DNA from 4 places in the Sinomonas soli genome. Region 3 is predicted to be linked to each of the others. Evidence: riboswitches for the same ligand, from Rfam matches in the RefSeq annotation. Region 3 holds a riboswitch; each other region holds the start of a gene.

Region 1 (4,183 bases), on a different contig from region 3:
ATGTGGTGATCGAGGACGCCGCGAACAGGGTCCTCGCGTACTCGACGCTCTCGAACAACATCGACGAGCTCCGCAAGGCCTCCATCCTGACCCGGCGCGGGCCCCGCGAGTACGAGCTCATGCTCAAGGACCTCGGCGCCTACCGCGAGATGCACCGCAGCCGCGGCGTCGTCCGCGTGCCGGCCAGCCCCGACCAGCAGCTGCGCGAGCGGGCCGCGATCGCCATCTTCGCCGGCGAGCGGATCATGGGCTACATCTGGCTCCAGGAGACCGGCTCGGGCTTCGGCGACGACGTGGTCTACGCGCTGACGGGCGCGGCCCGGCGCGCGGCATCGGAACTGATCCGCTACCGGAACCAGCAGTCGGTCACCATGCACGAGGACCGGATCGGCCGTCTGCTGTCTGGCCCGGCAGAGGCAGCCGCGGCCGCCAGGACCCTCGGCGTGGCGGTCGACACGCCCTCGTGCCTGCTCCTGGTCGGCCTGTCCCGCCCCGACGCCCTCGCCGAGGACGCCGAACTCGTCCACGGGCAGCTCGCCGACCTCGTCGCGCTGCACGCCGCCGCGTTCAAGGCGTCCTCGATCGTGGGGCAGCACGAGGGCCACACGGCCGTGGTGGTGCCCAGCCTGGCCCCGCGCACGGCCACCGCCGCGCTGCGCTCGCTCGCGGGCCTGATCGTAGCGGACGCGCGCCGCCATCTGGGGGCCGTGGCCTTCGTGGCCATCGGCCGGATCGTCCCCGGCGTGGCCACGCTGCACGGCTCCCGGGCGGAGGCGGCGGCCGTCCTGGACTGCCTCGTGCGCGACGGCGGCCTGCAGGTCGCGTCGATCGAGGACGTCGAGACCGAGGTCCTCCTCCACGAGGCCATCGCCCGCTTCGCCTCCTCCGGATTCAGGCACCGCGCGCTCACGGACCTCCTGCTGACCGACGCGGAGCTCGCGGAGACGCTCGAGAGCTACTTCAGGGCCTCGATGGACGTCTCCGCCTGCGCCCAGGCCATGCAGGTCCACAGGAACACCGTCTACTACCGGGTCGGCAAGGCCGAGCGCCTCACCGGCCTGGACCTCGGCAACCCCGCCCACGCCACGATCGCCCAGCTCCACCTGGGCCTGTGGCACCGCGGCGAGCTCGACGGCGCCGGGAGCGGGCGATGAGCGGCGGCCCGGCCCTCCTCCAGGCCCGGCGCAGCGCCGGAGTCGACCCCGACGCGCTCGGCGGCCTCCTCCAGGACCTCGTCCACGAGTTCCGTCCCACCCGCGTCCAGGGCTCTGTCCCCGGCCACATCCCGCATCTGGCCGCAGCCGACTTCAGGCACTTCGGCATCGCCGTGGCCATGGTCTCGGGAGAGGTCCTCACGGCCGGGGATGCCGGGGAGCCGTTCCTGATCCAGAGCATCTCGAAGGTGTTCTCGCTGGCCCTGGCCCTCGGGCACGAGGACGGCCCGGGCCTGTGGTCCCGGGTCCTCCGCGAGCCCTCGGGGACCGCCTTCAACTCGCTCGTCCAGCTCGAGGCCGAGGGGGGCATCCCCCGCAATCCCTTCATCAATGCGGGCGCGCTCGTGGTCACCGACCACCTCCTCGACGCCTTCCCGGATGCCAGCGACCAGGTGCTCGGGCTGCTCTCCGGCCCGGCCGGAGGGGGCGCGGTGCATGCGGAGGCCTTCGAATCCGAGTTGGCCAGGAGCGAGCGGAACTTCGCCCTGGCCCACTTCCTCGCCGACCTCGGCAACCTCCGCAATCGCCCCAGCGATGTGGTCCGCCACTACGTCCGCCAGTGCTCGATCGAGATGTCCTGCGCCGATGTGGCCCGCGCGGGCCTCTTCCTGGCCAACGACGGCGTCGGCCCCTCGGGGAGGGTCGTCTCCGCCTCGGCCGCCAAGCGGATCGGCGCCGTCATGCTCACGTGCGGGATGTACGACGCCGCCGGGGAGTTCGCCTACCGCGTCGGGCTGCCCAGCAAGAGCGGGGTGGGCGGCGGCATCCTCACCGTGGTGCCCGGCGTCTGCTCCATCTGCGTGTGGAGCCCGCGCCTCGATGCCCACGGCAACTCCCTCGCGGGCACCGCCGCCCTCGCGGAGCTCGCCGACCGCACCGGCTGGTCCATCTTCTGACCCTCCACGGTGGGCGCTCCGGACCGCGCGGGGCCGCCCGAATCGGCATATTGCCAATCGTTACCGCAGTCCCATGGTCGGCCACGGTGCCCCGTGCTACGTTCGATCGAAGAGTAATGAGCGCCAGTGCCAAGCCCTGACTTAGCTGGCCGGCAACCCTCCAGGCGGCGGGGTGCCTCAGGTGACTACTCGGCATTCGTTCTCGATACGCAAGCCCGAAGGAGCCCCGTCATGCCCGATACTGCGACCGAGCAGACCGCGGCGGCAGCCGCGACCACTCCGCTCAACGACCCGGCGGCCCCCGGCGGGCCCGCCGAGGAGAAGCTGGCCTACCGGCTCCTGACCGGCCCGGACACCCGCGAGTTCTGCGCCAAGATCTCCCAGGCCCTCGCCGACGGGTACGTGCTCCACGGCAGCCCCGCCGCGACCTTCAACGGCACGGACGTCATCGTGGCCCAGGCCGTGGTCCTGCCCCACACGGTGGCCCGCGCAGACGCCGCGGTGGCCTCCGCCGTCGACTCCCTTGAGTACGAGGGCGAGGGCCACGCGTGAGCTACGCCGGCGACCTCACCCCCGAGGAGGCCTGGGCCAAGCTCGCGAGCGGCGAGGCCGTGCTCGTGGACGTGCGCACCGAGGAGGAGTGGGCCCACGTGGGCATCCCCGACACCAAGGGCACCGAGAACGATCCGCTCTTCATCCCCTGGGTGTTCGAGGGCGGGATCCCCAACCCGGACTTCGTCATGGAGCTCGAACTCCAGGGCCCCGACGACAGGACCACCCCGCTGCTGTTCCTGTGCCGCTCGGGCCACCGCTCCGCGGCCGCGGCCGCCGTCGCCACCAACCTCGGGTTCACCGCCTACAGCGTCCTCGAGGGCTTCGAGGGCGTGCCCGGGCCCGACGGCGAGCGGACCGTGAACGGCTGGAAGAACCGCGGGCTGCCGACCAACCTTGGACAGGACTGAAGACTTCCGTGAGCTTTGACATCAACGCCGCCGGCTGGAGCGAGGACACGCAGGCGGTGCGGGGCGGACTCCTGCGCACCGAGTTCCAGGAGACCTCCGAGGCGCTCTTCCTCACCTCCGGGTTCGTCTACCCCTCCGCCGAGGCCGCCGAGCGGGCCTTCACCGGCGAGGAGGAGCGGTTCGTCTACTCGCGCTACGGCAACCCCTCGGTCGCGACCTTCCAGGAGCGGCTCCGGCTGCTCGAGGGCACCGAGGCGTGCTTCGCGACCGCGTCCGGGATGTCCGCGGTGTTCACCGCGCTGGCGGCCCTGCTGGGAGCCGGGGACCGGGTCGTCGCGGCGCGCAGCCTGTTCGGCTCGTGCTTCGTGATCCTCAATGAGATCCTCCCCCGCTGGGGCGTCGAGACGGTGTTCGTGGACGGCCCCGATCTGGACCAGTGGCGCGAGGCGCTCTCGCGGCCCGCCACCGCCGTGTTCTTCGAGTCCCCGTCGAATCCGATGCAGGAGCTCGTGGACATCCAGGCCGTCGCGGACCTCGCGCATGCCGCGGGCGCGAAGGTCGTCGTCGACAACGTCTTCGCCACCCCCCTGCTCCAGCGCAGCCTCGACTTCGGCGCCGACGTCATCGTGTACTCCGGCACCAAGCACATCGACGGTCAGGGCCGCGTGCTCGGCGGCGCCGTGCTCGGCACGAAGGAGTTCATCGACGGGCCGGTGAAGAACCTCATGCGCCACACGGGCCCCGCGCTCTCGGCCTTCAACGCCTGGGTGCTCTCCAAGGGCCTGGAGACGATGGGGCTGCGCGTGCGGCACTCCTCGGCGAGTGCCCTCGCGATCGCCGAATGGCTCGAGGCGCGGCCCGAGGTCCGCTGGGTCAAGTACCCGCATCTCGCCTCGCACCCGCAGTACGAGCTCGCGAAGAAGCAGATGAGCGCCGGCGGAACCGTCATCACCTTCGAGCTGGATGCCCCCGAGGGCCGGGGCAAGGAGGCGGCCTTCCGCCTCCTCAACGGGCTGCAGGTCATCGACATCTCCAACAACCTCGGCGACTCGAAGTCCCTCATCACCCACCCCGCTACGACGACCCACCGGGCCATGGGCCCTGAGGGGCG
Region 2 (4,183 bases), on a different contig from region 3:
CAGGTCCGTCTCGAGTGCCGCCGCCGCGTCCGGATTGACGACGACGAATGCCGCCACCGCATGCCCCGTCACCGCATCCGCCACGGGGCAGACGCCCGCCTCGACCACGGCCGGATGCGAGACGAGCGCCGACTCGATCTCGATCGTGGAGAGCCGGTGCCCCGAGACGTTGAGGACGTCGTCGGTGCGGCCGAGGATCCAGGTGTCGCCGTCGGCGTCGTACTTCGCGCCGTCGCCGGCCAAGAACCAGCCCTGAGCGGCGTACTTGCGCCAGTAGGAGTCCAGGTACCGCTGGGGATTGCCCCAGACCGTCCGCGCCATGGCGGGACCGGTCGCGGTGACCACGATGTTCCCCTGCACGCCCGGCGGGACCGGGGTGCCGGCGTCGTCCACGATGGCCGTGGCGAGGCCGGGCAGCGCCGTAGTGGCACACCCGGGCTTGAACGTCGTCGCCGTCTGCCGCGGCGACAGCACCGTCGAGCCGGTTTCGGACTGCCACCACGTGTCCACCATCGGCGCCTCGCCGCGGCCGACCGTCGAGCGCAGCCACCGCCACGCCTCCGGGTTGACCGCCTCGCCCACGGTGCCGCAGACCCGGACCGAGGAGAAGTCGTACTCCGCGGGCACCCCGTCCGGGAACCAGCCCATGAGGGAACGCACCAGGGTGGGCGCGGTGTAGTAGCTTGTGACGCCGTAGCGCTGGATGATCTCGAAGTGGCGGCCCGGGTGCGGCGTGTTGGGTGTGCCCTCGAAGATCACCTGCGTGACGCCGTTGGAGAGCGGGCCGTAGATCTCGTAGGTGTGCGCCGTGACCCAGGCGAGGTCCGCGGTGCACCAGTGCACGTCCGCGTCCCGCAGCGTCGGGTCCGGGTTCGCGAAGAGGTACTCGTGGCTCCATGACGCCTGCGTGAGGTAGCCGCCGGTCGTGTGGACCAGGCCCTTGGGCTTCCCCGTGGTCCCGGAGGTGTACATGATGAACAGCGGCGTCTCGGCGTCGAACGCCTCCGCCTCGTGCGTGTCCGGCTGCGCGTCGACGAGCTCGTGCCACCACACGTCGCGACCCGGCGTCCACGCGATCTCGGAGCCCGTCCGGCGGATCACCAGGACATGTTCGACGGCGTTGTCCCCGCCGGCCGCTCCGCCGCGCACCGCGGCGTCGGCATTGTCCTTGACCGGCACGGCGGTGCCGCGGCGGTGCTGGCCATCGGTGGTGACGAGCAGCTTCGCGCCGGTGTCCTCGACCCGGAAGCGCAGGGCTTCGGCGGAGAAGCCGCCGAACACGAGCGAGTGCACCGCGCCGATCCGGGCGCACGCGAGCGTGATCACCACGGTCTCGACGAGCACGGGCAGGTAGATGACCACGCGGTCGCCTTTGCCGACGCCGAGCGCGAGCAGCGCGTTCGCGGCCTGGGCGACCCGGCGCGCCAGGTCCGCGTAGGTGACGGTGACGCGGTCGCCGGGCTCGCCCTCGAAGTGCAGGGCGACCTTGTCACCGCGCCCGGCGGCCACATGCCGGTCGGCGCAGTTCACGGCGGCGTTCAGGGTCCCGCCCTCGAACCAGCGGATCACGGGCGGCTCGTCCGCCTCGGCGTCCGCGGGCACCCAGGTGTGGGCGGTGTCCCATCCCCGTTCCCATGTGAGGCGCCGCGCGGCGTCCTCCCAGAACGCGATGCGTCCGGGATCCGTCTGCGGGGCGGCCTCCGCGGCGGAGGCAGGCGTGTGGGTCTCGAGGACAGAAGTCATGGTTCTCGCTCCATCGGTCCTGGCGGTAGCACCGGTGTCCCGCGGGCGGGGCCATGGTTGCTGCGGCGTCAGGGAGCCAGGTCTCTCAGCCGCTCGGGATGGTCACCTCACTGTTGCGCGCCCGGCGCAAGTGGGGCAAAAGAGGGCGCGGCCACCGCGTAACAAACATCAATGTTTCGTTCTGTGTCCCCCTCCGGCGGCGGATGGTGGACGCCCCCGAGGCGCCTTCCGTAGGGTGGAAGACAGGATCAAGAGTCCCGGCGCGTAGCTCTGGCTGGCCGGGCGGCAACCCTCTCCCGTAGTGGGGTGCCCCAGATGAGGATCCGGCCGCGGTGGACATCCGCGGCAAGTACGGCGCCCGGGACCGCGGGCGTCCGGCCGTTTCGCTGGAGGAACCCATGACTGCGACCCCGCTCGACCTTGTGACCGGTGCCGACCTGCGCCGCGCCATGGGGTGCTGGGCCACGGGGATCGCCGTCATCACCACCTCGGACGGCGGCACCCTCGCCGGCCTCGTGAGCAACTCGTTCACGTCGATCAGCCTGGATCCGCCGCTCGTCTCGTGGGCGGTGGACAAGAAGTCGAGCTCGTTCGCGACCTGGATCAGCACCGAAAACTACGCCGTGCACATCCTGTCCGAGTCCCGCCGGGACCTCGTGCAGCGGTTCGCGGCGAAGGGGACGGACAAGTTCGCGGGCCTCGCCTGGGAGCCCGGCGTGCTGGGTTCCCCGATCGTGGCCCACGATGTCCCGCGCGTTGAGTGTCGTCTCTGGCAGCGGGTGGACGCAGGGGACCACGTCATCCTGATCGGCGAGGTGGCCAGCATCTCGGACCAGGACGGCTTCCTCCCCCTGACCAACCACGTGTACTGGGCGAAGTAGGCCGACGGCGTACAGCCACGGGCTGCCGGGGCCCCGGCTCCGCCTCTACGGAGGGGGCCCCGGCACACCCGTACCGCGACGTACTCTGGAGGGGTGTCCCTCGATGTGCTCGGGCCGCTGCGGCAGCGCCTCCGTCTGACCTTCGCCGGCGAGTCGGAGACCGTCCCGGCGTGGGAGACCGCGCTCGAGGACGGCGACGACGCGGGCTTCTTCCCGCCTGACTCCACCGTCTGGGCGGTGCATGGCTCGATGTCCACGATCGCCGCGGGCATCCGGGCCCTGCTCACCCAAGCCCTCCATCCCGGCGTCCTGGCCGGCGTCGTGGACCATTCCAACTACCGCGCGGACCCCCTCGGCCGCCTCGCCGGGACCATCCGCTGGATCTTCTCCGTGACGTACGGCGACACCGCGGCCGCGAAGGCCGCCTGCGCGTGGGTGCGCCGGATTCACGAGCCGGTGACCGGCACCTACGTGTCCCCGCGCGGCGACTATGAGCAGTACTCCGCCAACGATCCGGCCCTGGCCGAGTGGGTCCACATCGCCTTCACCGACGCGTTCCTGCGCAGCTACGAGGCCTTCCACGGGCCCGTTCCCGGCGGCGCCGACCGGTACGTGGCGGAGTGGGCCACGGCCGGCGAGCTCATGGGCATCGCGGACCCGCCCCGCACCGAGGCGGCCCTCGCCGACCGCATCAGGGCGTACGACGCCGCGGGGCAGCTCTCCGGCGGACCCCGCGTCGACGACGTGGTCGCCTTCATCCGGCGGCCGCCGCTCGATCCGCTCCTGAAGCCCGGCTACGCGCTGCTCTTCGGCGCGGTCCTCGACACGCTTCCGCCGCGGCATCTGGAGCTGCTGGGGCTCTCGCGCCCCCGGCTCGGGCCCGTGCCGCTGCCGCTGGCCGGCGCCGCGAAGGCGACGCTCGGCGTCGTCGGCCGTGCCCTCGGCCCGATGGCGCCGAGCGAGGCCGCCGCCCGGAGGCGCCTCGCCCGCCTAGGCGTCCTCTGAGGCCCTCCCCGCGGTACCCATCCCCGGCGTCCCCACCCCCGGCCCCCTAGGGTTGAGGGGTCATGTCCCAGCGTTGAGGGGTCATGTCCCTACAGCGCGGGTGTTCCCCGCTGGACAATGGGCGCATGTGGATCGCCTGGATCGAATTCGACCTGCTCCTCGGCGACGTGCACTCGCTCAAGGAGAAGCGCTCCCTGGTGCGGCCGATCGTCGCGGAGCTGCGCCGCCGGTTCGATCTCTCCGCGGCCGAGGTCGGGGACCTGGACCTGCATCGGCGGGCGCTGATCGGCGCCGCCCTCGTGAGCGCGGACCGGGCGCACGCGGTGGAGGTGCTCGACGCCGTCGAACGCTTCGTCGCCGGGCGCCCGGAGGCCGAGCTGCTCAGCGCCCGCCGGCGCGAGGCGCGCAGCGACGACTGACCGAGCGGGCCCGGACTGCAGACGGTCAGCGCACGAAGAGCATGAGCACGTGCAGCGCGCTCAGGGCGACCCCCGCGACCGCCATCGCAGACACCCGCGCCGCCCGCACCTTGGAGCGGGCGAAGGATCCCCACG
Region 3 (4,183 bases):
GGGTGGTGATCGCCGCGCGTGCCCGGGAGCTGCGCCGCACGCCGGTGGTGCCCGGCGACTTCGTCGGCCTCGTCGGCGACGTGAGCGGCCGCCCCGATACGCTCGCACGGCTCGTCCGGATCGAGGAGCGCTCGACCGTCCTGCGGCGCAGCGCCGATGACACCGACCCCATCGAGCGCGTCGTCGTGGCGAACGCGGACCAGCTCGTGATCGTGGTCGCCGCCGCCAATCCGGAGCCCCGCACCGGATTCATCGACCGCGCCCTCGTCGCGGCCTATGACGCGGGGATCGAGCCGCTCCTGCTCGTGACGAAGGCGGACCTGAAGGATCCCGCCGCGCTCCTGGCCAACTACCGGCTCCTGCCCCTCACCGTCGTGGTGAGCCGCACCGCCGAGGAGACCGCAGCGGGCATGCAGCCCGAGGAGGGCCGCTCGGCCACGCTCGACAAGGAGGCCGTCGACCGGCTCCGCGCGCAGCTCGAGGGCCATGTCACCGTGCTCCTGGGCCACTCGGGCGTGGGCAAGTCGACCATGGTCAACGCGCTCACCGGCGCAGACCGCGCCACGGGCGGCGTCAACGCGGTGACCGGGCGCGGCCGGCACACCTCCTCCTCGGCGCTCGCGCTGCGCCTCGCGGACGCCCCGCCCGGCAGCTGGATCATCGACACGCCCGGCATCCGCTCCTTCGGGCTCGCGCACGTGGACCCGGACCGGATCCTGCACGCCTTCGGCGACCTCGAGCCGGGGATCGAGGCGTGCGAGCGCGGCTGCCGGCATGACGCGGCGGCGGTGCACTGCGGCCTCGACGCGTGGGTGGCGCGCGGCCACGCGGGCGACGCCGGCCCGGCCCGCCTCGCGTCGCTGCGCCGCCTCCTCGGGGCAGGACCGCGCGAGGAGGCGGCGGAGGAGAAGGAGCTCGGGGTCTAGGCGCTGCCCCGCCTACGCTGCGCCTCGCGGCTGTGGCGCGCCCCACGGGATAGCGTGGGGTCCATGACCTCAGCGACCGAGACCTCCTACAACGACGACCTCCGCCTCGCCCATGTCCTGGCGGACTCGGTCGACGCCCAGACGATGGAGCGGTTCAAGGCCCTCGACCTGAAGGTGGAGACGAAGCCGGACCTCACCCCGGTCACCGATGCCGACCGCGCCGCCGAGGAGTCGATCCGCGGCCAGCTCTCCCGCTCGCGGCCGCGCGACGCGGTGGTGGGCGAGGAGTTCGGCACCACGGGGCACGGGTCGCGGCGCTGGATCATCGACCCGATCGACGGCACCAAGAACTTCGTCCGGGGCGTACCCGTGTGGGCCACCCTGATTGCCCTGGCCGACGGCGACGAGATCGTGGTCGGCGTGGTCAGCGCCCCGGCCCTCGGGCGGCGGTGGTGGGCGGCCAGGGGCACCGGCGCCTACACCGGGCGGTCCCTCGCCTCGGCGACGCGGCTGAAGGTCTCCGACGTGTCGAAGCTGCAGGACGCCTCCCTGTCCTACTCCTCGCTCTCCGGCTGGAGGGAGCGCGGCAGCCTCGAGGACTTCATCGGCCTGACCGACGAGGTCTGGCGCACCCGGGCCTACGGGGACTTCTGGTCCTACTGCCTCGTCGCCGAGGGCGCCGTCGACATCGCCACCGAGCCCGAGCTCGCGCTCTACGACATGGCAGCGCTCGTGCCGATCGTCACCGAGGCCGGCGGGCGCTTCACCTCGCTCGACGGGCAGGACGGCCCGTGGGGCGGCAACGCGCTCGCGACGAACGGCATCCTGCACTCCGAGGTGCTCGAGAAGCTCAGCCCGGGCCGCGACGACCTGCTGCAGAGATGACGCGGGCCGACGCCCCCGGCGCGCGCCGGTCACCGTTCGTCACACTGGCCTGCCCCGGCCCGGTCGGCGTGCGCGCCCCGGCGGCGGTGCCCTAGGGTCTTTCCCAAGGTCACGAGTGCCAGCGCGAAACCCCGGTTTGCTGGCCGGCAACCCTCCCTGACGCGGCGGGGTGCCCCGGGTGACGACCGGGCCGGTCCGGAGCGGACACGGCAAGCGCGGACCCGAGGGTCCCTCGTTCGTGAGGAACGCCGATGAGCACTGTCCTGTCCCCCACCGCCGCCGCTTCCGGGCTGAGCGCCCGGTACCCGGACGCGCTCGAGCCGCTCGCCGCCGTCGTCGGCGCCGATCTCGCCGCGCCCCTCGTGGGCGGCGGGAGCGTCCGGTACGCGAACCTCGACTACGCGGCGTCGGCCCCTGCCCTGGCCGAGGTCGCCGACTACCTCACCGAAGTGCTGCCCTTCTACGCCAGCGTGCACCGCGGCGCCGGCTACGCGTCGCAGATCAGCACGAGCGTCTACGAGAACGCCCGCGGGATCGTGCGCGGCTTCGTCGGGGCGAGGCCCGACGACGCGGTCGTGTTCACGCGCAACACCACCGACTCCCTCAACCTCCTCGCCGGCTGCGTCCCGCCCGGCCTCGACGTCCTCTACCTCGACATCGAGCACCACGCGAACCTCCTGCCCTGGCAGGGGCGCCCGCACCGCAGCGTCGTCGCCGCGGACACGGTCGCCGAGACGCTCGGGCGCCTCGGTGCCGAGCTCGCCCGGGGCGGGGTGGGCCTGCTCGCCGTCACGGGCGCCTCCAACGTCACCGGCGAGGTCCTGCCCCTCGCCGAGCTCGCCTCCCTCGCCCACCGCCACGGCGCGAGGATCCTCGTCGACGCCGCGCAGCTCGCCCCGCACCGCCGGATCCGCATGGCCGGCGGCCCCGCCTCCGGGACGGACATCGACTACCTCGCATTCTCGGGCCACAAGCTCTACGCCCCCTTCGGCAGCGGCGTGCTCGTGGGCCGCCCCGACTGGCTCGACGCCGGCCGCCCGCACCTCGCCGGCGGGGGCGCGGTCAGCGAGGTGCGGCTCGAATCCGTGGCCTGGGCGGCCGGCCCCGCCCGCCACGAGGCCGGTTCCCCCAACGTCCTCGGCGCCGCGACGCTCGCCCGCGCCGCCCAGGCACTCGGCTCCCTTGACCCCGCTGCGTGGGCGCGGCACGAGGAGCAGCTGCGCGCCGCGCTCGTGGAGGGGCTGGAGACGGTCGACGGCGTCGGCGTCCACCGGCTCTTCGCCGACGCACCGTCGGCGATCGGCGTGGTGAACTTCTCGGTCGCCGGCTACGACGCGGGCCTCGCGGCCGCCTACCTCTCTGCCGAGCACGGCATCGGCGTGCGCGACGGGAGGTTCTGCGCCCACCCTGCCCTGACCCGGCTGGGCCTGCCCGCGGGGTCGCTGCGGGCCAGCTTCGGCGTCGGGTCGAGGCTCGAGGACGTCGAGCGGCTCGTCGCGGCGGTCCGGCAGCTCGTGGAGGTGGGGCTGGGCATCGACTACGCGATCGACGCCGGGCGCTGGGTGCCGGCCCGGGACACCCGCCCGTTCCCCGACTGGGCGCCGAACACGCCGGGCACCGCGGGGGCCGCGCCGTGCACCCCCGGCGACTGAACGGCGTCGTCCGCGCACCGTAGAGTGGTGAGCCGGAATCCTCTGGGAGGACTAGGGCTCGGGAGGGACTATGGGACGGGGCGGGCCGAAGTTCGACGATGCCCGGCGGCGTGAGCTCGCCGGGGCCTTCGCCGCAGGCGGCGAGCACTACGAGCGGGTCCGCCCGGGCTATCCGGTGCAGGCGGCCGACTGGATCGTGCCGGACGGGGCGCGCACCGCGGTGGACCTCGGCGCCGGGACCGGCAAGTTCACCGAGCTGCTCGTCGCCCGGGGCCTCGCCGTGACGGCCGTGGACCCGTCCGCGGACATGCTGGCCCAGCTCGCCGCCAGGCTGCCCTCCGTCACGTGCGTCGCCGCGCCCGCCGAGAGGACGGGACTGCCGCCCGCCTCGACAGACGTGGTGGTCGCTGCGCAGGCCTGGCACTGGTTCGATACGGCTGCCGCGACCCGCGAGGCGGCCCGGCTGCTCCGTCCGGGCGGCCGGGCCGGGCTCGTATGGAACCAGCTCGACACGCGCATCCCCTGGGTCCACCGGCTCTCCCGGATCATGCATGCCGGCGACGTCCACAAGCCCGACTACCAGCCGCCGTCCGGTCCCGAGCTGCACGGCTGGGAGCCGCTCGTGATCGCGTGGGAGGATCCGATCACCCCCGAGGGCATCGTGGAGCTGACCAAGTCCCGCAGCTACTACCTGCGGGCCTCGGAGAAGCACCGGCGCAG
Region 4 (4,183 bases), on a different contig from region 3:
TACGCCCCGCGGGGCGTCGGGCGGCTGTGGGAGGCCACGCGGGAGACGCGCGAATCCCCCGTCTCGCGGCTGCTCGGGCGCACGCGCGCACAGATCCTCGCGCAGCTGGACGTGCCGATGACGACGACGCAGCTCGCCTGCGCGCTCGACCTCGCCGCCGGGACGGTCAACGCTCACCTCAAGGTGCTCGCCGAGTCCGGACTGACCGAGCCGGTGCGCGCCGGGCGCGAGGTCTTCTACCAGCGCGGGCGGGTGGGCGAGGAGCTCCTCGCCCGGGCGTAGCACCGTTGAGGGGTCCATGGCACACCGTTGAGGGGTCTCTGGCAGGCACGGCGGAGAGACTCCACAAGCCCCGCCAGAGACCCCACAAGCCCCCGCCAGAGACCCCTCAGGAGGTGGGGGGGTGAGAGGGGTCAGCCGACGCGCGCCTCGCCGATGCTGTGCAGGGCCACGGGCGAGGTCCCGTTGACGAACCAGTCCCCGAGCCCGCGGGCCTTGAAGGCCACCGGGTTGTGCGTCGCGACGGTGCGGGCATTGCGCCAGTGCCGATCGAGCGCCTTGCCCCGGGACACCGCCGAGGCGCCCGCGGTGTCGAAGAGCTGCTGCGCGGCGTCGATCACGAGCGGCGGCACGGCCACCTGGGCGAGGTCGACGGCGACAGCTCCCCGCGCGTAGCGGTCCTCGGCAGGGGCATCGGGGCCGAGGGCGAGGGCGGCGTCGAGCTCGCGGGCCGCGGTTAGCACCGAGGACTCCGCGGCGAACGACTTCGCGGCAAGCTGCCCCACGAGGTTCAGGATGAGCGGATCCTCGCGGAACAGCTGCCCGGACCCAGTCGAGAACGTCCGGGTCCGCTTCGCCACGAGGGCCGACGCGTCGCGCACCACGGCCTTGCCGATCCCGGCGAGCACCGACAGGAGCATGAGCTGGAGGAACGCCGGCTCATGGGTCGTCGACTCGGTGCGCGGCACCACGTCCTCGGCCGGGACGGGAACGTCGCGGAACACGGCCGTTCCGGTGCCCGTCATCTGCTGGCCGAACCCGTCCCAGTCGTCGCGGATCTCCACGCCCGGGTGCCCGGTCGGCGCGACCGCGTACACCCGCGAAGCAGACCCCTCGGGGGAGGCCATGACGGCCACGAAGTCGGCGAAGGTCGTGCCGGTCGTGTAGTACTTCTCGCCGGTGAGGAGCCAGCCGCCGGGCGCCGGGACGAGCCGGGTGGCGACGGTGCCGAGGGCGTTCCCGGACCGCTCGGTCGCCGCATTGCCGAAGATGGCGCCCTCGACGACGCGCCCGAACCACCGCGCCCGGAACGCCTCGCCCTGCAGCGCGATCGTCTCGGTGAACGCGAAGTGCGAGCGCAGGAGATGGCCTACGGAGGAGTCCGCCGCGGAGAGGTCGACGAGCAGGCGGACGAGGGTCTCGACGGACACGCCGAAGCCGCCGTACTCGGCCGGCACCCGCAGTCGCCCGAACCCGGCCTCCCTGAGCCAGCCGATCTGCTCGAACGGCAGGGTCCTGGCCAGCTCGCGGTCGAGCGCGCCGTCCTCGATCCGCGCGAAGACCGGTGCGAAGCGCTCGGCGAGTTCCGCGTACGGGACCGAACCGCCCGCCGTCGTGCGTCCCATCAGTGCATTCCCCTCTCCGGCGGGCCGACCGGCGGGCGCGCCACCGAACAGTATTCGGCGAGGCGCGGGCCATCGCGAGTGTGACGAAATAATTTGCATCGTTACGCCTCCTCTGGCGACAATCGGAAGGACCATCCCGAGCGGCCGAGAGATCTGGATCTGTGACGCCGCAGCAACCCTGGCCCCGACGTCGGACGACGGCGGCGGAGCCAAAGGTGCTACTGCCAGAAGCGATGGTGAGTGCTATGGAGCCTCGGCCCGAGCCCCACGTCGCGCCTGCACGTAAGGAGCGCACTATGTCCTTGTCTGGGATCGACCTCGAGACCCCGCTGAAGTTCGCCTACTGGGTCCCCAACGTCTCCGGCGGCCTCGTCGTCTCGACCATCGAGCAGCGGACCAACTGGGAGTTCGAGTACAACCGGAAGCTCGCCCGCATCGCGGAGGACTCGGGCTTCGAGTACGCCCTGACGCAGACCCGCTACGCGGCGAGCTACGGCGCGGACAAGCAGCACGAGGCCACCTCGTTCAGCCTCGCACTGCTCATGGCCACCGAGCGGCTCAAGGTCATCTCGGCGGTGCACCCGGGCATGTGGCACCCGGGCGTGCTCGCGAAGTTCATCATCACCGCGGACCACCTCTCCGGCGGCCGCGCGGCCGTGAACGTGGTCTCCGGCTGGCTCAAGGACGAGTTCGTGAACTTCGGCCTCGAGTGGCTCGAGCACGACGAGCGCTACGTCCGCACCGAGGAGTTCATCAACGCCCTCCGCGGCCTGTGGACGCAGAAGGACTACTCGCAGTCGGGCAAGTACTACAACATCTCCGACTTCACGCTGAACCCGGCCCCGGTGGACGTCCCGGGCCGCCCGCACCCGGAGATCTTCTTCGGCGGCAACTCGACGGCCGCGCAGGCCGCCGCCGGCCGCACCGCCGACTGGTACTTCTCCAACGGCCGCGACATCGAGGGCTTCAAGGAGAACATCGCGGGCGTCCTGGCCGCCGCCAGGGACGGCCGCACCGCCCCGGCCGCGCCCCGGTTCGGCCTCAACGGCTTCGTGATCGCCCGCGACACGGAGAAGGAGGCCCAGGACACGCTCCGCGAGATCATCGCCAAGGCCCACCGCCCGGCCGTGGAGGGCTTCGCCGCCGCCGTCAAGGAGGCCGGCCAGTCCACCAAGGACGGCAAGGGCATGTGGGAGGACTCCACGTTCGAGGACCTCGTCCAGTACAACGACGGCTTCCGCACCAAGCTCATCGGTACCCCGGAGCAGATCGCCGAGCGGATCGTCGAGTACAAGAAGATCGGCGTGAACCTGTTCCTCACCGGCTACCTGCACTTCCAGGAGGAGCTCGAGGCGTTCGGCCGCGACGTCCTGCCGATCGTGCGCGAGCTCGAGGCGGACCTCGCCCGGGCGAACGGCACCGAGCTGCGCACCGATCTGCTCCCCGTCACGAAGTACGACGGCGCCGGCCGCCACCGCGCGGACCTCGCCGGGGCGGACCTCGCCGAGGCGAGCGCCTGATGGCGGAGCGCCAGTTCGGGTTCCGCACCCGCGCCCTGCACGCCGGCGGGACGCCCGACGCCGAGCACGGCGCCCGGGCGGTGCCGATCTACCAGTCGACCTCGTTCGTGTTCAAGGACTCGGACGACGCCGCCAACCTGTTCGCGCTGCAGAAGTACGGCAACATCTACTCCCGCATCGGCAACCCGACCGTCGCGGCGTTCGAGGAGCGCATCGCCTCGCTCGAGGGCGGCATCGGCGCGGTCGCGACGTCGTCCGGCATGGCCGCGGAGTTCATCACGTTCGCCGCGCTCACCCAGGCCGGGGACCACATCGTCGCCTCCTCCAAGCTCTACGGCGGCACGATCACCCAGCTCGACGTGACGCTGCGCCGCTTCGGGGTCGAGACCACGTTCGTGGACTCGACCGATCCGGCCGCCTTCGAGGCGGCCCTGCGCGAGAACACCAAGGCCGTGTACACCGAGGTGGTGGCCAACCCCTCCGGTGACATCGCCGACCTGGCAGGCCTCGCCGCCGTCGCCCATGAGCACGGCGTGCCGCTCGTGGTCGACTCGACGCTGACCCCGCCGTATATCCTGCGGCCCATCGAGCACGGGGCGGACATCGTGATCCACTCGGCCACGAAGTTCCTCGGCGGCCACGGCACCACGCTCGGCGGCGTGGTGGTCGAGTCCGGCACGTTCGACTGGGGCAACGGGAAGTTCCCGTCCATGACCGAGCCGGTCCCGAGCTACGGCAACGTCTCGTGGTGGGGCAACTTCGGCGAGTACGGGTTCCTCACCAAGCTGCGCTCCGAGCAGCTGCGCGACATCGGCCCGTCCCTGTCCGCGCAGTCCGCGTTCCAGCTCCTGCAGGGCGTCGAGACGCTCCCGCAGCGCATGGACGCGCACCTCGCCAACGCCCGGCGCGTCGCCGAGTGGCTCGAGGCCGACCCGCGCGTGACGTACGTGAACTACGCGGGCCTGCCCTCGCACCCGCAGCACGAGTACGCGAAGGAGCTCCTCCCGCTCGGCGTGGGCTCCGTGTTCAGCTTCGGCG

The links. Region 3 has a riboswitch for S-adenosylmethionine ahead of ACYVKZ_RS01550 (aminotransferase class V-fold PLP-dependent enzyme). Riboswitches for the same ligand answer to the same signal wherever they lie in the genome.
Region 1: another riboswitch for S-adenosylmethionine. It lies ahead of ACYVKZ_RS09620 (DUF1737 domain-containing protein); the one in region 3 lies ahead of ACYVKZ_RS01550 (aminotransferase class V-fold PLP-dependent enzyme).
Region 2: another riboswitch for S-adenosylmethionine. It lies ahead of ACYVKZ_RS07430 (flavin reductase family protein); the one in region 3 lies ahead of ACYVKZ_RS01550 (aminotransferase class V-fold PLP-dependent enzyme).
Region 4: another riboswitch for S-adenosylmethionine. It lies ahead of sfnG (dimethylsulfone monooxygenase SfnG); the one in region 3 lies ahead of ACYVKZ_RS01550 (aminotransferase class V-fold PLP-dependent enzyme).

Annotation. Positions count from the first base shown of each region.
Region 1 is NZ_BAAGSN010000009.1:53,191-57,373, reverse strand. Features, by position in the region: gene ACYVKZ_RS09630 (PucR family transcriptional regulator) at 1-1,154, shown strand, start outside; gene ACYVKZ_RS09625 (glutaminase) at 1,151-2,110, shown strand; SAM riboswitch class IV at 2,223-2,332, shown strand; gene ACYVKZ_RS09620 (DUF1737 domain-containing protein) at 2,342-2,662, shown strand; gene ACYVKZ_RS09615 (rhodanese-like domain-containing protein) at 2,659-3,072, shown strand; gene ACYVKZ_RS09610 (O-succinylhomoserine sulfhydrylase) at 3,081-4,183, shown strand, end outside.
Region 2 is NZ_BAAGSN010000006.1:383,812-387,994, reverse strand. Features, by position in the region: gene acs (acetate--CoA ligase) at 1-1,743, opposite strand, end outside; SAM riboswitch class I at 1,751-1,848, opposite strand; SAM riboswitch class IV at 1,990-2,101, shown strand; gene ACYVKZ_RS07430 (flavin reductase family protein) at 2,142-2,624, shown strand; gene ACYVKZ_RS07425 (oxygenase MpaB family protein) at 2,718-3,629, shown strand; gene ACYVKZ_RS07420 (DUF503 domain-containing protein) at 3,755-4,048, shown strand; gene ACYVKZ_RS07415 (hypothetical protein) at 4,074-4,183, opposite strand, start outside.
Region 3 is NZ_BAAGSN010000003.1:79,557-83,739, reverse strand. Features, by position in the region: gene rsgA (ribosome small subunit-dependent GTPase A) at 1-926, shown strand, start outside; gene hisN (histidinol-phosphatase) at 990-1,811, shown strand; SAM riboswitch class IV at 1,919-2,033, shown strand; gene ACYVKZ_RS01550 (aminotransferase class V-fold PLP-dependent enzyme) at 2,063-3,463, shown strand; gene ACYVKZ_RS01545 (class I SAM-dependent methyltransferase) at 3,534-4,183, shown strand, end outside.
Region 4 is NZ_BAAGSN010000006.1:390,476-394,658, forward strand. Features, by position in the region: gene ACYVKZ_RS07450 (ArsR/SmtB family transcription factor) at 1-282, shown strand, start outside; gene ACYVKZ_RS07455 (acyl-CoA dehydrogenase family protein) at 414-1,625, opposite strand; SAM riboswitch class I at 1,754-1,865, shown strand; gene sfnG (dimethylsulfone monooxygenase SfnG) at 1,922-3,145, shown strand; gene ACYVKZ_RS07465 (O-acetylhomoserine aminocarboxypropyltransferase/cysteine synthase family protein) at 3,145-4,183, shown strand, end outside.